DNA from 3 places in the Cupriavidus sp. FW305-F7 genome. Region 3 is predicted to be linked to each of the others. Evidence: predicted binding sites of a transcription regulator. Region 3 holds the regulator's gene; each other region holds the start of a gene.
The links. Region 3 encodes sigma-54, which starts transcription at its own class of promoters, with help from an activator protein. Its sites were predicted from a motif close to TGGCANGNAANCTGCTTT; they were not measured.
Positions count from the first base shown of each region.

Region 1: AC3WL8_RS06350 (GTP cyclohydrolase II) is a predicted target of sigma-54. The motif match lies at 1,675-1,692, and genes of this name have one in related genera.
Region 2: AC3WL8_RS05130 (ammonium transporter) is a predicted target of sigma-54. The motif match lies at 4,032-4,049, and genes of this name have one in related genera.

Region 1 covers NZ_JBYSYC010000005.1:43,174-50,812, forward strand. Annotated here, with positions in the region: gene AC3WL8_RS06345 (acyltransferase family protein) at 372-1,472, shown strand; gene AC3WL8_RS06350 (GTP cyclohydrolase II) at 1,750-2,988, shown strand; gene AC3WL8_RS06355 (URC4/urg3 family protein) at 2,985-4,307, shown strand; gene upp (uracil phosphoribosyltransferase) at 4,380-5,066, shown strand; gene AC3WL8_RS06365 (TetR/AcrR family transcriptional regulator) at 5,066-5,758, shown strand; gene AC3WL8_RS06370 (amidohydrolase family protein) at 5,835-7,121, shown strand; tRNA gene AC3WL8_RS06375 (tRNA-Leu) at 7,217-7,303, shown strand; gene AC3WL8_RS06380 (GGDEF domain-containing protein) at 7,464-7,639, opposite strand, start outside.
Region 2 covers NZ_JBYSYC010000004.1:59,232-66,870, reverse strand. Annotated here, with positions in the region: gene AC3WL8_RS05145 (hypothetical protein) at 1-120, opposite strand, end outside; gene AC3WL8_RS05140 (Bcr/CflA family multidrug efflux MFS transporter) at 507-1,712, shown strand; gene AC3WL8_RS05135 (mechanosensitive ion channel family protein) at 1,732-2,586, opposite strand; gene AC3WL8_RS05130 (ammonium transporter) at 2,798-4,000, opposite strand; gene AC3WL8_RS05125 (HU family DNA-binding protein) at 4,510-4,791, shown strand; gene AC3WL8_RS05120 (acyl-CoA thioesterase) at 5,001-5,486, shown strand; gene AC3WL8_RS05115 (CreA family protein) at 5,501-5,983, shown strand; gene AC3WL8_RS05110 (acid phosphatase) at 6,017-6,859, opposite strand; gene AC3WL8_RS05105 (class I adenylate-forming enzyme family protein) at 6,908-7,639, opposite strand, start outside.
Region 3 covers NZ_JBYSYC010000007.1:57,902-65,540, reverse strand. Annotated here, with positions in the region: gene lptC (LPS export ABC transporter periplasmic protein LptC) at 1-211, shown strand, start outside; gene lptA (lipopolysaccharide transport periplasmic protein LptA) at 280-930, shown strand; gene lptB (LPS export ABC transporter ATP-binding protein) at 988-1,788, shown strand; gene AC3WL8_RS08750 (RNA polymerase factor sigma-54) at 1,924-3,405, shown strand; gene hpf (ribosome hibernation-promoting factor, HPF/YfiA family) at 3,454-3,804, shown strand; gene ptsN (PTS IIA-like nitrogen regulatory protein PtsN) at 4,260-4,715, shown strand; gene hprK (HPr(Ser) kinase/phosphatase) at 4,796-5,767, shown strand; gene AC3WL8_RS08730 (PsiF family protein) at 5,930-6,322, shown strand; gene rapZ (RNase adapter RapZ) at 6,440-7,324, shown strand; gene AC3WL8_RS08720 (LON peptidase substrate-binding domain-containing protein) at 7,416-7,639, shown strand, end outside.

The DNA of each region.
Region 1 (7,639 bases), on a different contig from region 3:
CCCGCGGGACTCCCTCGCATCCCGCCAGGGCCGCGGACAGAAGGGCGATGAGGGAGCACACAGCCAAGCCGCAACGGAAGGCGTGACCGGCGCGGGAGAAGAGCGTGCGGTGCTGCATAAGCGGGCCCCAGTGGCAATGGTGATTGTAGCTTAGCCTACTGGCGCACAAAGAAGCGTCCCTTGAATGCGTGGTTCAAGCCTGACGTCCCCCCTATCCACCCGACAGTTGAATTTTGGGCCGCGACGGCAAACTCGCAACAAGCCGGGGCAGTGTGTAACGAATCTATAGGTAGTGGCGTATGCGCCATATTAGAGCCGGTGCAAGCAGGTAGAATCGCGCCTTCCGTGGCAATTGCAGCATTCCTATAACAATGAGCCCTCGTCCGTCGCGCCTGCCTTGCATCGACGCCCTGAAAGCGGTCAGCTCCCAGTTGATCGTGCTCCATCACCTGGCCTTCTATGGCCCGATGTCCGATACCGCGTATCGGCTGGCCCCGGGGCTGGTGGACTGGCTGTACGACTACGCCCGCATCGCTGTGCAGGTCTTCCTAGTGATCAGCGGCTTTCTCGCCGCGCGCAGCCTGGCGCCGCATGGCCGGCTGGAGATCCGCCAGCATCCGCTGCTGGTGCTGTGGCGGCGCTACCAGAAGCTGGTGGTGCCCTTTGCCGCGGCGCTGCTGCTCAGCATTGCCGGTGCCGCCCTGGCGCGCCATTGGATGGTGCACGACTCGATCCCCGCGCCGCCCGGCCTGCTGCAGTTCCTGGCGCACGTGACGCTGCTGCATAACGTGCTCGATGTCGATGCGCTCTCGGCCGGGGTCTGGTACGTGGCTATCGACCTGCAGCTGTTTGCGCTGCTGCTGGGCGCGCTGTGGGCCGCGCGCGCCGTGGCGGGCGGGAAAGCGCCGGCGGGTGCCGGGGCCAGCATCGGCATCGTGGCGCTGGTGGCGGTGGCGTCGCTGTTCTGGTTCAACCGCGATGCCGCGTGGGATATCTGGGCCGTGTACTTCTTCGGCGCCTATGGCATGGGGGCGCTGGCCTACTGGGCGTCCAACCCCGGCCGCCCGGTGTTGCCGCTGCTGCTTATCGGCGCGGTCGCGCTGGCGGCGCTGGCGGTGGATTTCCGGCTGCGCATCGCGGTGGCGCTTGCCACTGCGCTGCTGCTGGCGGTGGCGCGCCGCGGCGGCTGGCTGGAGCGCTGGCCGCGGGCGCGCGTGGTCGGCTTCTTCGGGCGCATTTCCTATTCGGTGTTCCTGGTTCACTTTCCGGTTTGCCTGCTGGTCAACGCGCTGGTGTCGAACCTGGCGCCGGGCCAGCCGGTGCTGAACGCGCTCGGCATGGTTGCCGCGTGGGGGCTCAGCAATGTGGCCGGCGTGCTGTTTTATCGCTACATCGAAAGCGCCCAGCTGCTGGCGGCGCTGCGTGCGCTGCTGGGCAACGGCCGCGACCCCGCCGGCCGGCAAAGCGTGTAATGCTTGCAGGCACTGCCGCGCAGCGGCGGCACGGTTTGCCCCGGACGGCGCCGTGCCCGCATGGCCGTGCGCGCCTTTTGTTGGTGCGTATGCACCCGCGATGTCCCGCCGCCGGCACGCGATGCGTGCATGCCGCCAGCGCGGACTTGCGTTCGGCGCCACACACATTGCCGCAACACTCGCGTAAACGGGCATTGGGCGATGGCACAAAGGTTGCCTAGTATGGAATCGTAAACCTGACCATTTGGTCAGGATTCCATCGGGAACCGAGGGTGCCATGTCCGACCATATCGTCCTCACCTCACACGCACGCCGCGACAAGCCGGCCGAGCCCATCCACTGGGGCGCCCCCACGGCGGCCGAGCGCGGGCCGGTCATCGCCAGCCTGGCGAATCCGGCACAGCGCAATGTGATCGGCACTCATGCTGGCGCCTACGCCATCTACCGGGCCCTGGCGGTTGCCGCGGGCGCTTTGCAGCGCGACCATCGCACCGACCTGACCGATACCGCGCCGGCGGAAGCCATTGGGCCGCATCCGCAATGGGGCGACCCGGAGAAAATTGTCTCGCTGGATCCCTGGGGCCACCTGGTTTCCACCGTCTTTGCCGACCGCATCGCGGCCGGCGTGGATATTCGCCCGACCATCGCCGTCACCCGTGCGCATATCAACATGCCGGAGCTGGTGTCGGCCATTGCGGCCGGCCGGCTCAAGCCCGACGGCGACATCCTCCATGCCAATGGCGACGTGCGGGTGACCAAGGCGGCGGTCGACCCGGTGTGGTACCTACCCGGGCTGGCGGCCCGTTTCGGCATCAAGGAAAGCGTGCTGCGCCGCAGCCTGTTCGAGCAGACCGGCGGCATGTTCCCGGAACTGGTGACGCGGCCGGACCTGAAGGTGTTCCTTCCGCCCATCGGCGGCATGACGCTGTACTTCTTCGGCGACGTCAGCCAGCTGGGCAAGCCCGAGACCCGCGTGGCGTGCCGCGTGCACGATGAATGCAACGGATCGGATGTGTTCGGGTCAGACATCTGTACCTGCCGGCCGTATCTGGCACATGGCATCGAGGTGTGCATCGAGATGGCGCAGCAGGGCGGTGTCGGGCTGGTGGTCTACAACCGCAAGGAGGGCCGCGCGCTGGGCGAGGTGACCAAGTTCCTGGTCTACAACGCCCGCAAGCGGCAGGTGGGCGGCGACCGTGCCGAGACTTACTTTGCCCGCACCGAATGCGTGGCAGGCGTGCAGGACATGCGTTTCCAGGAGTTGATGCCGGATGTGTTCCATTGGCTGGGCATCCGCCGCATCGACCGCTGGGCGTCGATGAGCAACATGAAGCATGGCGCGCTGGTGGCGCAGGGCATCGAGGTGGTCGAGCAGGTGGCCATCCCCGAGGCCCTGATCCCCGCCGATGCCCGTGTCGAGATCGATGCCAAGGTGGCCGCCGGCTACTTTACGCACTACACGCCGCCGGATGCGAACGAACTGGCCCTGGCAAAGGGCAGGGGGTTGAACGAATGACGATGTTTCCCGAGGATGGCAAGCCCGGCATGGACCGCCAGGGCACAGGTAACGAGATGCGGCCGGGTGCCGGCTGGCTGAGCCCGGTGCCGGAAGGGCATCCCGCCTCGGCGCTGCTGTGTGCCGAGGCGGTGCGCACGCATTGCGCGGCGGTCACCGAACACGTGGCCAGCGGCGCGTCCGAGCTTTTCACCTGGCATCCGGACCGCGTGCATGCAATTGCCGACTATGTCGCCAGCACCATCCGCCAGCGCTATCCGGACCTGCAGGTGCCGTACCACAGCCGCTGGCGCCATTTTGAAAGTGGCGCCGTCGACCAGCGCGCGGACCGCTGGCAGGTGTTGTGCGAGCGTGCCGCGCTGAGCGGGCCAGAGCACCGCGAGGAGCGCGCCCGCATCGGCATCGACCTGGTCATTCCAAGCGTACTGCTGGATGCCGGCGCCGGCCCGGACTGGCGTTACCGCGATCCGGCCAGCGACCTGGTGCTGACGCGCTCGGAAGGGCTGGGCGTGGCCAGCTTCGTCCTGTTCGCGCGCGGCGGCTTCTCGGCCGCGCCGGGCGATCCGCTGCGCGCGGACGCCGAGCGGCTGCAGCGCATCGATGCCGACAGCATCGCCCACGCCTTCCAGGTCGCGCAGCACAACCCGCTGGTGGGGCTGGAAGGCCGCGCCGGCCTGCTGCGCCGCCTGGGCGAGGTGATGGAGGCGACTCCGGCGCTGTTCGGCCGGCCGGCGCGGCTGGGCAACCTCTACGACTACCTGAAGGCGCATGCGGTCAACGGGCAGCTCGACGCCGGCTTCCTGCTGCGCACGCTGCTGGTCGGCCTGGGGCCGGTATGGCCGGGGCGGATCATTGTCGAAGGCGTTTCGCTGGGCGACTGCTGGCGGCATCCGGCCGCGCCGGGCGGGCTGGTACCGTTCCACAAGCTCACGCAATGGCTGACCTATTCACTGCTGGAGCCGCTGGAAGACGCCGGCCTGACCGTGACCGGGCTGGACGCGCTGACGGGCCTGCCCGAATACCGCAACGGCGGCCTGCTCTACGACTTCGAGCTGATGGTGCCGCGCGACCCCGGTTTTGCCGCCGTGCCGCATGCGGTGGATGAGCCCGTGATCGTCGAATGGCGCGCGCTGACAGTGACCGGCCTGGACCTGGTGGCCGACGGCGTGCGCCAGGCGCTTGGCTTGCAGGAAGAAAATTTCCCGCTGGCGCGCGTGCTGGAAGGCGGCACCTGGGCGGCGGGGCGCCGCATTGCCGCCAAGCGGCGCCCGGGTGGCGCGCCGCCGTTCGCCATCATCAGCGACGGCACCGTGTTCTGAGCACGTCGGCCGCCAGGCGGCCGACGTTGCTGGCAGGCATTGCATGTGAAACGTGGCATCAGGAGCGTCACCATGAACGACATGTCCGCTGTTCCCGCTGTTGACCCACTCGATGCCGATGCTGCCGGCCTGCCCGGCGTGCTGGTCGTCGACCACCCGCTGGTGCAGCACAAGGTCACCCTGGTGCGCAGCGAGGAGACCACCACCGACAACTTCCGCCGGCTGGTGCGCGAAATCAGCCAGTTGCTGACCTACGAAGCCACGCGCGACCTGGCCATGGAGACCGTCGCCATCCGCACGCCGATCGCGCCGATGCAGTCGCGGGTGCTGTCCGGCAAGAAGCTGTGCCTGGTGTCGATCCTGCGCGCGGGCAACGGCTTTATCGACGGCATGCTGGAACTGCTGCCGGCGGCGCGCGTCGGGCATATCGGCCTGTACCGCGACCCCGAGACGCTGGAGCCGATCGAGTACTACTTCAAGATGCCGGAAGACATCCAGGAGCGCATGGTGATCGTGGTGGACCCGATGCTAGCCACCGGCAACTCGGCCATCGCCGCGCTGAACCGCCTGAAAGAGGCCGGCGTCACCACCATGAAGTACGTGTGCCTGATCGCCTCGCGCCCCGGGCTGCGCGCGCTGCGTGCAGCGCACCCTGAGGTCGGCATCGTCACCGCGGCCATCGACGACACGCTCAACGAGCACGGGTATATCGTGCCCGGGCTGGGCGACGCCGGCGACCGCCTCTACGGCACGCGCTGATGGACGCGCCCGCCAGCGCCACGGCGCGGCGCCCGCTACCCGCGTGCGATGCCCCGGGCGGGCGCATCCGGCAGGAGAACCAGGCCATGATCCTGCACGCGGCCGAGCATGTCTTCGCGCGCGCGGGCTTTGCCGGCGCCACCATGGCCGAGATCGCAATGCGCGCCGGCGTGCCAAAGTCCAACCTGCATTACTACTTCCGCACCAAGCAGGCGCTGTACCGCGCCGTGCTGGCGCATACGCTGCAGCTGTGGCTGTCGGAGACCGATATCATCCGCGCCGAGCTGCCGCCGCAGGTGGCGCTGGAACAATACATCCGCGCCAAGATGCGGCTGTCGGCCAGTCATCCGGATGCATCGCGCGTATTTGCCAATGAACTGCTGCACGGCGCGCATGAGATCGGCGAGGTCCTGCGGCAGGTGCTGCGCGAGCTGGTGTCGCGCAAGGCGGCGGTGGTGCAGCAGTGGATCGACCGCGGCCAGATGGCGCCGGTCGACCCGCAGCACCTGTTCTTCACGATCTGGGCGGCCACGCAGACCTATGCGGATTTCGAGTCGCAGGTATGCGCGGTGCTCGGCGTCAGCCAGCTGAAGCAGCAGGACTATGCGCAGGCCACCGAGCACCTGGTGGCGCTGCTGCTGCGCGGCTGCGGACTCGAGCCCGAGCCTGCGGCGCCCGACCGGCGCGTATGACGCCTGGACCCGCCCACCGTGGCGCCCGAGCCGGCGCCGTGAGAACATCGCCGTGCCTGCTGCCTGAGAGACCCCCATGCTCGACCTGATCCTGCGGCATTGCAACCTGCCCGACGGGCGCACCGACATCGATATCGGCATTGCCGCAGGCCGCATCGCCGCGGTTGAGCCGGCACTGGCTGCACGCGCCGCCGAGGAGATCGATGCGGCCGGCCAGTTGGTGACGCCGCCGTTCGTCGATGCGCACTTCCATATGGACGCCACGCTGTCGTACGGTCTGCCGCGCGTGAACCAGTCGGGCACGCTGCTCGAAGGCATTGCGCTGTGGGGCGAGCTCAAGCCGATGCTGACGCAGGAAGCGCTGGTCGAGCGCGCACTGGCCTATTGCGACTGGGCGGTGGCGCGCGGGCTGCTGGCGATCCGCTCGCATGTGGACGTGTGTGATCCGCGGCTGCTGGCGGTGGAGGCGCTGCTGCACGTGCGCGAGCGCGTGCGTCCTTACCTGGACCTGCAGCTGGTGGCGTTCCCGCAGGACGGGGTGCTGCGCGCGCCCGGCGCGCTGGACAACCTGAAGCGCGCGCTGGACATGGGCGTCGACGTGGTCGGCGGCATCCCGCATTTCGAGCGCACCATGGCGCAGGGCGCCGAATCGGTCCGGCTGCTGTGCGAACTGGCGGCGGACCGCGGCCTGCGCGTCGACATGCATTGCGACGAGAGCGACGACCCGCTGTCGCGCCATATCGAGACGCTGGCCAGCGAGTCCGTCCGGCTCGGCCTGCAGGGCAGGGTGGCGGGCTCGCACCTGACTTCGATGCATTCCATGGACAACTACTACGTGTCCAAGCTGATCCCGCTGATGCGCGAGGCCGGCGTGGCGGCGATCGCCAATCCGCTGATCAACATCACGCTGCAGGGGCGGCACGATACCTATCCGCGGCGCCGCGGCATGACGCGCGTGCCGGAGTTGCTGGAGGCCGGCGTGCGGGTGGCGTTCGGCCACGATTGCGTGATGGATCCGTGGTACAGCCTCGGCTCCGGCGACATGCTGGAAGTGGCGCACATGGGGCTGCACGTTGCGCAGATGACCGGGCAGGAGGCCATGCGCGCCTGCTTTGCCGCGGTGACCGCCACGCCCGCGCAGATCCTGGGGCTGGACGGCTACGGCGTGGCGCCTGGCTGCCGCGCCGACCTGGTGCTGCTGCAGGCGCGCGACCCGGTGGAGGCGATCCGCCTGCGCGCCACGCGCCTGCGGGTACTGCGTGCCGGCAAGTCCATCGCCAGCACGCCCCCGGCGATGGCCACGCTGGACCTGCCTGGCCGGCCGGCGCAGGTGGACTTCCTGCGGCACGGCGGCGGGCAATAGGGAGCACAAATTTTTTGCGCCAAGGAGTTGACAGTCCCTGTCGGGCTCGGCATAATTTCGTTCTTCGCATCGCGGCAGCAATGCAGCGAAACGAAGCCCAGATGGCGGAATTGGTAGACGCACTAGGTTCAGGTCCTAGCGGTGGCAACACTGTGGAGGTTCGAGTCCTCTTCTGGGCACCAATATTTAGAAAGGCTCGCGCAAGCGAGCCTTTCTTCGTTTCAGCCGGCGTAGGTGACCGAGTCCTTGCCGGGCACCGGCCTCGGATATCTGGAAGAAACCCGCAGCGATGCGGGTTTTTTTCGTCCATCGTTTCCGTGCTGGTTCCGGGGTCGGCCTGGTTCAGCCGGTTGCTACCCCTTCCTCGCGCTGTGCCTCGCGAACGCAGTTGCGCCCTTCGGCCTTGGCGCGGTACATGGCAGCGTCGGCCGCGCCGAATAGCCGCTGCCAGTGGCGCTCGCCGCCGCGTCCGATGGCCACGCCGAAGCTGGCGGTGACGCGCAGCTGGGTGGTGCTGG
Region 2 (7,639 bases), on a different contig from region 3:
GGCGACATTGCGCGCCTGCACCGGCGCGGCGTTGCCGGGCTGGGGCAGCAGCAACAGCAGCGCAGCCGCGAATGCGGCCGGGCCTAGCGAAGCGGGAAGCGGCGTGTGTCGTATTCTCATGCAGGCTAACGTTGCCGGGACCGATACTGTCGTCCGTCTCTGCGTGGCCGACGGTGTGGCTTGCGCCGACAGGCTGGCATTGTACCCTCCACCTTGCCGCAGGTGAAAGCCGCGCCACCCGGCAAGGGCATCTGCAGCGCCGATTCGCGCTGCCGTGATCGCAAATGACCTGACCTCACTATTCACCAATAGCGCCAACTTCGCCAGCACCATCGGACCCGACTTAGGCAGGGCAGTTTTTCTGAACGACTGTTTCAAAACCCTGCACGCCAGGACCGTACCGCCTTCGTTATGCTGTGCAACAATTGCGCCTTTTCACGGGTTGCAGGCGCGGGCCGCAAGCAGGCTGGCCGTGCGTGACAACGCCGTTCCCCCGGATACTTTCCATGCCCCGTTCCACCAGCGCGGCTTCTCCCGCGCGCTTTCCTGCCTGGCTGCTGATCTGCGGTTCGCTGATGGCGATCGCGCCGTTGTCGATCGACATGTACCTGCCGAGTTTTCCGTCGCTGGCTGGCGATCTCGGCGTGGACATCGGCCAGGTGCAGTTGACCCTCGGCACATTCCTGGTGGGGTTGGCGCTGGGGCAGGCCTTCTATGGGCCGTTCAGCGACCGCTTCGGGCGCAAGCCGCCGCTCTATGTCGGCCTGTGCCTCTACGTGGCCGCCGCGGTGGGCTGCGCGCTGGCACGCAGCGTGGAGTCGCTGATGCTGTGGCGCTTCCTGCAGGCGCTGGGCGGCTGCGCCGGCATGGTGATGGCACGCGCGGTAATCCGCGACCGGCTTGAGGCGCATGAGTCAGCGCGCGCTTTCTCGTCGCTGATGCTGGTGATGGGGGTTGCGCCGATCCTGGCACCGATCGTCGGTGGCGGCATTCTCTCGGTATCGGGCTGGCGCACGATCTTCTGGGTGCTGGCGGCGGCCGGGATGCTGATCCTGCTGCTGGTCCACCTGCGCATGGAAGAATCGCTGGACCGGCGCCATGCGGCGCCGCTGCGGCTCGGCACCGTGGCGAAAAGCTATGCCGAGCTGCTGCGGGATCGCGAATTCCTCGGCTACTCGCTGTCTGCCGGTTTCGGCTCGGCAGGCATGTTCGCGTATATCTCCGGGTCGCCGTTCGTGCTGATCCAGCTCCACGGCATCGCGCCGTCGCACTACGGTTTTGTGTTCGGCGCCAATGCGCTGGGCCTGATCACGATGTCGCAGCTCAACGCCAGGCTGGTGCGCGGCCGCTCGCTCGATCAGGTGCTCGGGGGCGCGCTGCTGGCGGCCTGCGCGGCGGGCCTGGCGCTCGCTTTTGCCGCGCTTGCAGGCGTGGCGGTGCTGCCGGTGCTGCTGGCGGGATTTTTCGTCTTTATCGGCGCGCTCGGTTGCGTATCGCCGAATGCGTCGGCACTGTCGCTCGCCCATCAGGGCCATCGCGCCGGCACGGCCTCGGCGCTGATGGGCACGCTGCAGTTTTCACTCGGCACGCTGGGCGGCGCGGCCGTCAGCCTGTGGCGCGACGGCACCGCGCTGCCGCTGGGCGTGGTGATGGCGGCCTGCGGTGCAGGCGCGGTGCTGATGCGCTACTACGGGCGCTCAGGCCCCCGTTGACACCGGCTGCGAGCCGTCGTCAGGCGGCCTGTTGCGCGGCGGCTTGCTGGGCGGCAGCCTGTTGCACCACCACCATCTGCGCCGGCATCGGTGCGGCATAGCCGGCCTGGCCGAAGCTCTCGCGGATGATGCGGTTGGTATCGAAATAGACTTGCCAGTAGTGGTCATTGTGGCAGTGCGGACGCACCGCCAGCACCGGGCCGACCAGCGTGAACTCCAGGATCTCGACGTCGATCGGGGGCTCGGCCAGCACGTTGGGGATCTCCGCGATGCGGGTCTTCAGCAGCGCTGCCGCATGGGCAGTGTCGGTGCTGCCGGCAAGCTGCGCTTTCAGTTCGACGCGCCGGTACGGGTTGGCCGTGAAGTTCTGGATGGTATCGCTGAAGATCTTGTTGTTACCGACCACGGTTTGCACATTGTCTGGCGTGTCGAGCGAGGTGGCGAACAGGCCGATCTCGCGCACCGTGCCGGTCACGCCGCCGATTGTCACGAAGTCTCCTACCTTGAACGGGCGCAGCACCACCAGGAACGCACCGGCAGCGAAGTTCGCCATCAACCCCGACCAAGCCATGCCGATGGCCACGCCAGCGGCGGCGATCAGTGCGGCAAAGGTCGTGGTCTGGATGCCGAAGTAGCCGAGGATGCCAATCACCAGCACCACGTTCAGCGTCACGGTGACGATCGAGCCGACATAGCGCAGCAGCGTGGGATCGACCTGCTGCTTGCCGAGCGCGTTCTGCACCATGCGCACGACAAAGTGGATCAGCCAGCGGCCGATGACCCAGAAGGCAAGGGCCGCCAGGATCTTGACCCCGAATTCTGTCGCGTAGGTGACAACCAGGGCCTTGAGGTTATCGAAGGTAGTGGCATCCATCGGCGTAGTCCTTTAATGTTGGTGTCCGGCCGGCCGCCGGCACAACATCCCCCGATTCAGCCGGCAGCGATGTGCTAGCCCTGCGCGCTGTTGCGGCGCAATACATGGGCACGGCAATTATTGAGACGCCGTACCGGAAGTGCAAGCAAATTATTGTTAAGACAAGCTGCCTTGCGCAGCTTGTCTATTTAAATCAGGACGGCCCGCACCATTACCAGTTGGTTTCCCGCTCCGGCGTTGCCGAAATCCGGTGCAAGGTCAGGTCCGCTCCGTTGAATTCGCCTTCGGCATCCAGCCGGATGCCCACCAGCTTCTTCAGCGCGCCATATACCAGGGTGCCGCCGGCCAGCGCCACCACGATGCCAAGCACGGTGCCAATTGCCTGCGCGCCCAGCGACACGCCGCCCAGCCCGCCCAACGCCCTGGCCCCGAAGATGCCCGCAGCAATGCCGCCCCAGGCGCCGCACAGCCCGTGCAGCGGCCACACGCCGAGCACGTCATCGATATGCCATTTGTTCTGCGCCAGCGTAAACATATAGACAAAGAGCGCGCCGGCCACCGCCCCGGTGATCAGCGCGCCGAGCGGGTGCATCAGGTCCGAGCCCGCGCACACCGCCACCAGCCCGGCCAGCGGCCCGTTGTAGGCAAAGCCCGGGTCGTTGCGTCCGGCCGCCCAGGCCGCCAGCGTGCCGCCGGCCATTGCCATCAGCGAGTTGATCGCCACCAGGCCGCTGACCTTGTCGACCGTCTGCGCGCTCATGACGTTGAAGCCGAACCAGCCCACAGCCAGCACCCAGGCGCCCAGCGCCAGGAACGGGATGTTTGAGGGCGGATGGGCGCTGATGCGGCCGTCCTTCTGGTAGCGCCCGCGCCGCGCGCCCAGCAGCAGCACCGCCGGCAGCGCGATCCAGCCGCCCAGCGCATGCACCACCACCGAGCCGGCAAAGTCATGGAACGGTGCGCCGGCCACGCGCGTGATCCAGTCCTGCACGCCAAAGCGCTGGTTCCAGGCGATGCCTTCGAAGAACGGATAGACAAAACCCACCAGCACGAAGGTGGCGACCAGCTGCGGATTGAAGCGTGAACGCTCGGCAATACCGCCCGAGATAATCGCCGGAATAGCCGCGGCAAATGTCGCCAGGAAAAAGAACTTGACCAGTTCGTAACCGTTTTTCTGCGCCAGCGTTTCGGCCCCGGACATGAACTGCACGCCGTAGGCAATGGTGTAGCCGATAAAGAAATAGGCGATCGTCGAAACCGCAAAATCCACCAGAATCTTTACCAGTGCGTTGACCTGGTTCTTCTTGCGCACCGTGCCCAGTTCCAGGAAGGCAAAGCCGGCGTGCATGGCCAGCACCATGATGGCGCCTAGCAGGATAAACAGGGCGTCGGTGCCGGTCTTCCAGTTGTCCATAGTGACCTCATGCTCAAAATGGGAGCGTGGGTATGCAAAAAGCATTCCAGCAATGGCCGCATCCTGGTGCCACGTGCACCTTGTCGGGTAAAACCGCACCGGAATGCCGCGCGCAGACCGGGGCGGCGCTGCTGGCAGTGTTGTCAGTGGCATCGCCGTGGTGGTGCGGATGCGCCGAAATGGCGCGCGGCGGCGGCGCAGGCTGAACCGTTATGGTGCGGCGCCCCATTTGTGGGAATTTGTCCTATGCTCCTTGTTTGCCCCGGGGCGAGGGCCGGCCTGGCGTTGCCGCGCGGCAGGACGGCCTGGCAAAGTCGGCTTCTGGCAAGCGGGAAAAGCGATGGAAATTGCCCGCTAACCGGCCTCAATCAAGGATTTGCGGGTTTTTTTGTCGCATTGGTGCCACTGGGGATTGCTCTACGCGCAACGGGCAGATTAGACTGCGCCGATCGATGGCTTTGCCGCGAGGCACGCACATCGGTGACGACGACCAACAAGGGAAATCAGCCATGAATAAAGGTGAACTGGTATCGGCCATCGCCGCGGAAGCAGAACTGAGCAATGCCGCCGCCGAGCGCGCGCTCAACGCAGCGCTGGACAGTATCAAGAAGGCAGTGGCAAAGGGCGATTCGGTGACGCTGGTGGGCTTTGGCAGCTTCAGCGCCGGCAAACGCGCCGCCCGCACCGGCCGCAATCCGCGCACCGGTGAAACCATCAAGATCCCGGCCGCCAAGACGGTCAAGTTCTCTGCCGGGCAGGGTTTCAAGGACGCGGTGAACAAGAAGAAGTAAGCAGTTTGCGTCCACAGCGTGAAAAGCGGCCTTGCAGGCCGCTTTTTTGTTGCCCGGCACGGCCACCCTTGCCGGCACCGGGCTGCCGCCGGCAACGGCGGGCACGATCCGGGTTAAACTGCCGGCGCCAGCGTTCCGGCGTGCATTCAGGCAATGCCGCCCTCGCAGGTTCGCCCCCGAAATCCCGCCCCGCAATCCGTACCCGCATCATGAACGACCAGTCCCACCAGCTTTCCATGACCGTGCTGATGACGCCGGACATGGCCAACTTCTCCGGCAACGTCCACGGCGGCACCATCCTCAAGTACCTGGACATGGTTGCCTATGCCTGCGCCAGCCGCTACGCCGGCCGCTACGTGGTGACGCTGTCGGTCGACCAGGTGGTGTTCCGCCAGCCGATCCACGTGGGCGAGCTGGTGACCTTCCTGGCCTCGGTCAACTTCACCGGCCGCAGCTCGATGGAAATCGGCATCAAGGTGGTAACCGAGAACATCCGCAGCAAGCTGGTGCGCCATACCAACAGCTGCTACTTCACCATGGTGGCCGTGGACGACAACGGCACGCCGGCCGAGGTGCCGCCGCTGGAGCCGCGCGACGAGGTGGAGCGCCAGCGCTTTGCCGCCGCCCAGCAGCGCCGCGCGCTGCGCCAGGAAATGGAAAAGCGCCACGACGACATCAAGTCGTCGGTGACCTGAATACCGACCCCGCCATGAAGCGCAACTGCAATCGCATCCGCACGGTCCTGGCCGTCGCCTGTCTGGCGGCCGCCTCGGGCGCCTACGCCGAGGAGATCGGCAGCGTCAGCACCAATTTCCGCATGACCGGCTCCGACAAGGTCGTGATCGAAGCTTATGACGACCCCCAGGTGGACGGCGTGACCTGCTATGTGTCGCGCGCCCGCACGGGCGGTATCAAGGGCCAGCTGGGCATGGCCGAAGACCCGCCGGAGGCATCGATCGCCTGCCGGCAGGTGGGCACGATCGCCTTCAAGGGGCCGATCCGGCAACAGGACAACGTCTTCTCCGAACGCATGTCGATCCTGTTCAAGGTCCTGCACGTCGTGCGCGCGGTCGACCGCAAGCGCAACACGCTGGTGTACCTGACGTACTCCGACCGCATTGTCAGCGGCAGCCCGCAGAACAGCGTCACCGCCGTGCCGGTGCCGGCGGGCACGGTCATCCCGGTGAAGTAACCCGTGCAGTAGCCGGCCCCGGCAACCGGCGGATCAGGGGGCCAGCGCTGCGCTCTCCGCCTGGCAGTCGCGCGACGGGCGCGCGCCGCTGGCGCGTGCCGCCGCCACTTCGCGTCGGGCCTGGTCCAGGTCGGCGCGGAAGGTGGGATCGGCATGCAGCCGCGCCACCGTTGCCGCGGCCATCATGCGGCCCTCGTTGACATCGCTTTGCCAGTGCACGTTGCAGACCACGCGGCTCTGGCCGAACGCGCGCCCGCGCGCCAGGATGTCATTGGCGCGTTCAGGCTCGACCTCCGCCAGGATCAACGCCCAGGCCCAGCCGATGGCGCTGTGGCCGGACGGGTACGAGCCATCCTTTTCCAGCTTGGCGGCGTCGGTCGGCGTGCACATCGGCGTCTTGTTGGCCACAAAGGGGCGGGTGCGCTTGTAGCGGTCCTTGACGCCGTAGGTGGACAGGCCGGCATCGACCAGGCTGCGCCGCAGCAGGATGTTCAGGTAGGGCGTGTCTTTCTCGCTGACCGGCACGCCCAGCACGCATGAGAACGCGCTGGCAGCCTGCGGGAACGTCAGCACGGCATCTTCGGTGGCCAGCTGCCAGCGCGACGAGCCGCGCAGCGTGCCGGCCTGGCGCGCGGCGTCTTCATCCAGCGCCAGGGCGGGGGAGCCCTGCGCCGGCGGCGCGGGCAGCAGCTTCAGGCTGTCCGGGCGCGCATCGGCCGCCAGGTACCCTGCCGCCACGCCGGGGCGCAGCTCTGGCACCGCGGACAGGTTGGTGCCGCCGGCGGCGCAGCCCGCCACCAGGGCGGCGAGTGCCACCGCGGTCATTGCCCGCACTGGGGTGGACAGGGAGCGGTCACGCTTTGCTTGTTCCGTCAATTGGTCGTCCTTGTTGTTTTTGTCGAGTCGGGGCTGTCCTGCCGCGATTCAGGCGGCTGCGTCGAACAGCTTGCGCAGGTTCGACTTCAGGATCTTGCCATTGGCATTGCGCGGCAGCATCTCCTGGTAAATCAGGATACGCACCGGCACCTTGAACGCCGCCAGCCGCGTGCGCACGAAATCCTGCAGCTCGGCCTCGCTCGCCTGCATGCCGGGCTTCAAGCTGACCACCGCGGCCGGCTCTTCGCCCAGCGTCTTGTGCGCGAGCCCGACCACCGCGGCATCCATCACCGCCGGATGCTCGTACAGGGTGCTTTCCACCTCGATGCAGTAGATGTTCTCGCCGCCGCGGATCAGCATGTCCTTCATCCGGTCGACGATATAGACGTAGCCTTCCTCATCCAGCCGTGCAATGTCGCCGGTGCGCAGCCAGCCGTCGGCAAAGGTCTGCGCCGTGGCCTCGGGCTTGTTCCAGTAGCCGCGCACGACATTGGCGCCGCGCGCCATCAGCTCGCCGGTTTCGCCGGGCGGTAACGCGCGGCCGTACCCGTCCACCACCTTCATCTCGCCGATCGGCAGTGCCGGGCCGCTGCTGTCCGGGCGCATCACGTATTCCTCGGCGCTGTGGCTGGTGAAGGTGGACGACGTTTCCGTCATGCCCCAGCCGATGCCGGGTGCGGCCAGCGGGAATACCTCGCCGATGCGCCGCACCAGTTCGGGCGATGCCGGCGCGCCGCCGTAGTTGACGTTCTCCAGCGAGGACAGGTCGAAGCGGTCGCG
Region 3 (7,639 bases):
GCAGCTGACCGCCGCATCCAGTTATTTCCAGCTGCTGATCAATGACGACATCGTCAAGACCGACAAGCCAGTCAAGCTGACGCGCGGCCCGTCGGTGATGACCGCCAACGGCCTGATCTTCAACAACGTCACGCGCGAAGTACAATTGCTCGGCAATGTACGCGGCACCATCATCACCGGGCCGTCCCCAGGCCGCGCGCCGGGGTCCTGAGCCCCGGCCCGGGGGCCGCACCAACCCGCACCAACGTACCCAGACGCCCTCAAGCAACCCCTGCCAACATGACTGCTTCCCTGACGACATCGTCCCGTCGACGCACCGCCCCGGCTCTGCTCGCCCTGGCCATGGCCTTCGGCCTGCTGGCCCAGCCCGCCCTGGCCGAGCGAGCGGACCGCGACAAGCCGATGGTGCTGGAGGCGGACAACGCCAGCTACGACGACGTCAAGCAGATCTATACGCTGACCGGCAACGTGGTGCTAACCAAGGGCACCATGATCCTGAAGTCCGACGCCGCCGAACTGCGCACCGACCCCGAGGGCTACCAGTTCGCGGTAGCCACCGCCAAGCCGGGCAAGCAGGCCTACATCCGCCAGAAGCGCGAAGGCGTCGACGAATACATCGACGGCTGGGGCGACCGCATCGAGTACGACGGCAAGCAGGAGTACTCCAAGCTGATCGGCAATGCCCGCATGGCGCGCCTGCAGGGCGCCAAGCAGGTCGATGAGATCCGCGGCGCGGTGCTGACCTACGACAGCCGCAAGGAGTTCTACACGGCCGCCGGCGGCGGCAGCGGCGACGCCGCGGCCGCCAATCCGTCCGGTCGCGTGCGCGCGGTGTTGTCGCCGCGCCAGGACCAGAAGGCCGGCGCCACGGGCAATGGCGGCTCGCCGCTGGACCTGAAGACGGCGCCCGCGCCTGCCAACAAACCCTGACGCCTGGCGCCGGCTTGCCTGCCCGCGCCAGAAACGCCTGAACGCCAGACCGTGCCAATGACCGATACCGCAACCATCGCCGACAAGCCTTCCGTCGAAGCCTCCACCGTCCTTCCCGGCGGCAGCACGCTGGTCGTGCGCCACCTGAAGAAGCGCTATGGCTCGCGCACGGTGGTCAAGGACGTCTCGCTCGACGTGAAGAGCGGCGAGGTGGTCGGCCTGCTCGGGCCTAACGGCGCGGGCAAGACCACCTCGTTCTACATGATCGTGGGCCTGGTGGCGCTGGACGAAGGCGATATCGTGCTCGACGGCGACCACATCAGCGGCCTGCCGATCCACGAGCGCGCGCGCATGGGGCTATCGTACCTGCCGCAGGAAGCCTCGGTGTTCCGCAAGCTCAACGTCGAAGAGAACATCCGCGCGGTGCTGGAGCTTCAGGTGAGCAACGGCAAGCCGCTGCCCAAGACCGAGATCGAGCGCCGCCTGGATTCGCTGCTCGACGACCTGCAGATCGCGCACCTGCGCAACAACCCGGCGCTGTCGCTATCGGGCGGCGAGCGCCGCCGTGTCGAAATCGCGCGCGCGCTGGCGTCGTCGCCGCGCTTCATCCTGCTGGACGAACCCTTCGCCGGCGTGGACCCGATCGCCGTGGGCGAGATCCAACGCATCGTCAGTTTCCTCAAGGCACGCAATATCGGCGTGCTGATCACCGACCACAACGTGCGCGAGACGCTCGGCATCTGCGACCACGCCTACATCATCAGCGAAGGCACGGTGCTGGCCGCGGGCCAGCCCGAGGAAATCATCGCCAATGACGCAGTGCGGCGCGTCTACCTGGGCGAGAACTTCCGCATGTGACTTAACGGCCTGCCCGCGAGCGGCAGGCCTCTTCGCGGGCGCGCGTGGGCCCTCCCACAGCCAGCGGCGATCGGACCGCATAAGCGATAGCAATTTCCGTTCCAACAACGGAAAGATGCGCATAGAATAGCTCGCATGAAACCGTCGCTACAGCTCCGTCTTTCCCAGCATCTGGCCCTGACCCCGCAACTGCAGCAGTCGATCCGGCTGCTGCAGCTCTCCACGCTGGAACTGCAGCAAGAGGTCGAACAGGCGCTGACGGAAAACCCGCTGCTCGAGCGCGAGAACGACTGGATCGAAAGCCCGCTGCGCGTGGCGGCCGACGGCTCGGTCAACCTGCAGAGCGCACCGGCGCCCGCCCCGGCTGAGCCCCAGGGCAATGGCGAGGCTCGCGCCGACGGCGCGGGTGACGACGACAGCTATGGCGACAGCGGCAACGGCGACGACTACGGCAGCGGCGACTGGAGCCTGGACGACTTTGCCCGCCGCCCCCAGGGCGACGAGGATGAAAAAACGCCGATGCAGCTGCGCGAGGCCGAGCCCACGCTGCGCGAGTACCTGATGGAGCAGCTCACGCCGCTGAAGATCTCGGCGCGCGACAAAGGCCTGGCCATCTTCCTGATCGAATCGCTCGACGACGATGGCTACCTGAGCGCATCGCTTGAGGAGATCTGCACGGAGTTGCCGGAAGAACTCGAGTTCGAGATCGACGAAGTCCACGCCATCCTCACGCTGCTGCAGAGTTTCGACCCGCCCGGCGTGGGTGCGCGCAACGCCGCCGAGTGCCTGGCCCTGCAGTTGCGACGCCTGACGCACCCGCAACGCGAACTGGCGCTGAACATCGTTAGCAATCACCTGGAGTTGCTCGCAGTACGCGACTACACGCGGCTGAAGAAGGCACTGCAGGTAGATGAAGTGGCACTGAAGTCCGCACACGAACTGATCCGCTCGCTGGCGCCCTACCCCGGCCATGCGTACAGCCGCCCGGAAGCGGACTTTGTGGTGCCGGACGTGTTCGTGCGCAAGGGTGGCGGCGGCTGGATCGCGCAGCTCAATCCGGATGTGATGCCGAGGCTGCGCATCAACGATATGTATGCCCAAATCCTGCGTGGCGCGAAGGGTGAGTCCGGCACGGCCGGACTGCAGCAAAAGCTGCAAGAGGCGCGCTGGCTGATCAAGAACATCCAGCAAAGGTTCGACACAATCCTGCGTGTCTCGCAGGCCATTGTCGAGCGTCAAAAGAACTTTTTCAGTCACGGCGAAATCGCCATGCGCCCCTTGGTTTTGCGGGAGATTGCCGATACACTGGGTTTACACGAGTCAACCATCTCCCGGGTGACGACCAATAAATTCATGGCAACGCCGATGGGTACTTTCGAACTGAAGTACTTCTTCGGCAGCCACGTGTCCACCGAAACCGGTGGCGCGGCTTCATCAACGGCCATCCGCGCCTTGATCAAGCAACTGATAGGAGCCGAAGACCCGAGGAATCCCCTTTCCGACAGTCGCATTGCCGAACTGCTGGGTGAGCAAGGCTTTGTTGTTGCGCGCCGCACTGTTGCCAAGTATCGCGAAGCCCTGAAGATCCCCGCAGTCAATCTCCGCAAGTCTTTGTAGCCGAGCCCACCGCCTGCCTGGTGAGGCTCTTTCAGAAGGAGAAGCGCTATGAACTTCAAGATCAGTGGACACCACCTGGACATCACGCCCCCTCTGCGTGAGTACGTGGAAACGAAGCTGGAGCGAATCGTCAGGCATTTCGATCAGGTCATTGGCGTTAGCGTGCTGCTCTCTGTCGACAACCACAAGGAAAAGGACCGGCGTCAGTACGCGGAAATTAATCTACATCTCAAGGGCAAGGACATCTTTGTCGAGGCGCATCACGAAGACCTATATGCAGCGATCGACGCACTCGTCGACAAGCTGGACCGTCAGGTGATCCGCTACAAGGATCGCGTGCAAGGCCACGACCGCGAAGCGGTCAAGTACCAGATGGCCGCAGCGCAAATGCAGCAATGACCGTGCCCGGCAGCCCCGCAGCGGGCTGCTGAATCAGGATTGAACAGGCAAGCCGCGCCACGAAGCGCGGCTTTTTTGCGCCCTTGCGTTCCGGGTTGCCGCCGGCATGCCGCGCCCGCACTGGCGGTGCGGCCCGGCTGTGGCGCCGGAGCCAACGCTTTTCACCCGAATGGGCAAGAGTGTTCGCAAGCGCAGCGCCAAGGTGTATGCTGCGCCATACAAAGAGAGGGAATCCTGGCCGCGCCCCGCATCGGTGCGCCGGCTCCCGGCCCGGAGGCACGATTGCATCACCATGTATCGTTCTGCACCGGCTTGCCCCGCTGCGCTGCACAATACGGGGGTAGTCGCTGCTCTATAATGGGCCGGACGCCTCCGGCCAGGCCAACGGCAGCCCGGAGCCAGCCCACTGCCCCGCGGAACGATCTGCCCGCTAACTGAAATCCTGCGCATCGCCCATGAATCGTTTGGCCAAATTGCTGCCACCCGGCAACATCACCCTGGACGTCAGCGTCACCAGCAAGAAGCGTGTGTTCGAGCAGGCCGGGCTCCTGTTCGAGAACAACCATGGTGTGGCGCGCGCCATCGTGACGGACAACCTGTTCGCGCGCGAGTCGCTGGGATCCACCGGCCTGGGCGCCGGCGTGGCGATCCCGCACGGCCGCATCAAGGGCCTGAAGCAGCCGCTGGCCGCCTTCATGCGCCTGGCCGAGCCGATTCCGTTCGAATCGCCGGATGGCAAGCCGGTATCGCTGCTGATCTTCCTGCTGGTGCCCGAACAGGCTACGCAGCAGCACCTGGAAATCCTGTCAGAAATCGCGCAACTGCTTTCCGACCGCGACATGCGCGAAGGACTGGCCACGCTGCCGACGCCCGATGCCGTCCATCAGCTGCTGATCGCATGGCATCCCTGATCCCCTGATCCCCCAGGCGGGCCGGCACCAGACCGGGCAGGCGCCAGGCGCTTCGCAAACCGCCCCACCAGTCATACCGCATGGAACTCACCGGCGTCACCTCCCAGTCCATCTTCGACGACAACGCAGCCGACATCAAACTCTCGTGGGTGGCCGGCCTGGAAGGCGCGGACCGCGCCTTCGACGTGGAGTTCGCCCGCGAAGCCACCTCCGCCGCCGACCTGGTGGGCCACCTGAACCTGATCCACCCCAACCGCATCCAGGTGCTCGGCAAGCCCGAAATCACTTATTACCAGCGGCTGGACGATGAGACCCGCAAGCGCCAGATGGGCGAGCTGATCCTGTTGGAGCCGCCCTTCCTGGTGATCGCCGACGGCATGGAGCCGCCGCCCGACCTGGAACTGCGCTGCACGCGCTCGTCCACGCCGCTGTTCACCACGCCGGTGTCGTCGGCCGCGGTGATCGACCACTTGCGCCTGTACCTGTCGCGCATCTCCGCGCCGCGCGTGACCATGCACGGGGTCTTCCTCGACATCCTGGGCATGGGCGTGCTGATCATGGGCGAATCGGGCCTGGGCAAGAGCGAACTGGGCCTGGAACTGATCTCGCGCGGCCACGGGCTGGTGGCCGACGATGCCGTGGACTTCGTGCGCCTGGGGCCGGATTTTATCGAAGGCCGCTGCCCGCCGCTGCTGCAGAACCTGCTTGAAGTGCGCGGCCTGGGCCTGCTCGACATCAAGACCATCTTCGGTGAGACCGCGGTGCGGCGGAAGATGAAGATCAAACTGGTGGTGCAGTTGGTGCGCCGCAACGACGGCGAGTTCGAGCGGCTGCCGCTCGATTCGCAATACCTGGACGTGCTGGGCCTGCCGATCCACATGGTCAAGATCCAGGTGGCGGCCGGGCGCAACCTGGCCGTGCTGGTCGAGGCCGCGGTGCGCAACACCATCCTGCGCCTGCGCGGCATCGATACGCTGCGCGACTTCATGGACCGGCAGCGCGCCGCGATGCAGGCCGATGCGGTTTCGCGCGGCCAGGGCCGCCTGCTCTGAGCCCCAGCGTTTTCATTTGCTTACAACGGCGTTGACGCAGAACGTCAACGTTCTTCAGGCATGCTCCGTTTTGTGCTGTAATGGGCATCGCGCCCGTTACGGAAGCTGCAACGCCGGCAATGGCGCGCGGCCATGAAGTTTTCCACATCCAGGAGAGCAAGCATGAAGAAACTGATCGCGATGTGCGCGCTGGTCACCCCGATGATCGCCGCCAGCGCTTTTGCACAGACCACGGCCACGCCGGCAACCCCCGCCACGCCAGCCAAGCCAGCGGCCACCGCACCGGCAACGCCGGCCATGCCTGCCACGCCCGCCACCCCGGCTACCCCGGACAAGCCCGCAGCCAACGCCCAGCAGGACAAGATGAAGGCCTGCAATACGCAAGCCGCCGGCAAGAAGGGCGACGAACGCAAGGCGTTCATGAAGGAGTGCCTGTCCAAGGGCGCGTCCAAGACCCAGCAGGAGAAAATGGCTTCCTGCAGCAAGTCGGGCAAGGGCAAGAAGGGCGACGAATACAAGGCCTACATGAAGGAATGCCTGTCCAAGGCAGCCTGAGCCGCACCCAGCGCCGCAAACTGACGGCAAAAGCATGGCGAACCGCGAGGTTCGCCATGCTTGCTTTGTGCGTGGTGTCATGACGCCTTCATCACGTGATGCTATGCTTCAGTTGCTATGCGCATCATCCTCATCACCGGCATATCCGGTTCCGGCAAGTCCGTCGCACTGAACGTGCTCGAAGACGCAGGCTACTACTGCGTGGACAACCTGCCGGCTCAGTTCATCCCGGAACTGACCCGCTACCTCGACAGCCAGGGCTATACGCACCTGGGCGTCGCCACTGACATCCGCAGCCGCGAGTCGCTCGACCAGCTGCCCGACACCGTGCGCGCGCTGGCCGCGGAGCACCAGGTCGAGGTGGTGTTCCTGACCGCCAGCACCGACGCACTGGTGCAGCGCTATTCCGAGACGCGCCGCCGCCACCCGCTGTCGGTGCGTACCGACGGCATGCCGGGCCCTGGCGTTGAACCGGCCTTCAACGACACCGCGCTGATGGAAGCGATCGAGATGGAGCGCGCGCTGCTGAGCCCGCTGGCCGAGGCCGCGCACCGCATCGACACCAGCAATGTGCGCACCAATACGCTGCGCAGCTGGATCAAGGAGCTGATCCGCGACGACAGCCAGCGGCTGACGCTGCTGTTCGAGTCGTTCGGCTTCAAGCATGGCGTGCCCAGCGATGCGGACATGGTGTTCGACGTGCGCTCGCTGCCCAACCCCTATTACGACCTGGCCTTGCGCCCGCTGACGGGGCGTGACACGCCGGTGATCGACTTCCTGCAGGCCCAGCCAATGGTGCTGGCAATGGCCGAGGATATCCGCGCCTATGTGGAAAAGTGGCTGCCAAGCTTCATTGCCGACAACCGCAGCTACCTGACCGTGGCGATCGGCTGCACCGGCGGGCAGCATCGCTCGGTCTATATTACGGAAAGGCTTGCCAACTACTTCCGGGCGCATGGTAATGTGCTGGTGAGACACCGAGAGCTCGCACCGGCGGGCTGACGCAGGCGGGACTGCCCACTGGCATCACTGGCATCTGCGCACCGCGTTGGCCGGCTGGCCCATTGCTGCGCGATACCCAAGCTGGCACTGCATGTCCTCGACCGACCTCTACCGTCCCACGGGATCAGAAGTTCCGCCACGGACGCTCGACAACCTGCCGCTGTTCCCGTTGCACACCGTGCTGTTTCCCGGTGGACGGCTGCCATTGCGCGTGTTCGAGGCGCGCTATGTCGACATGGTGCGCAACTGCTTGCGCGACAACACACCCTTTGGCGTTTGCCTGATCGAAAGCGGCGAGGAAGTGGCCCGGCCGGA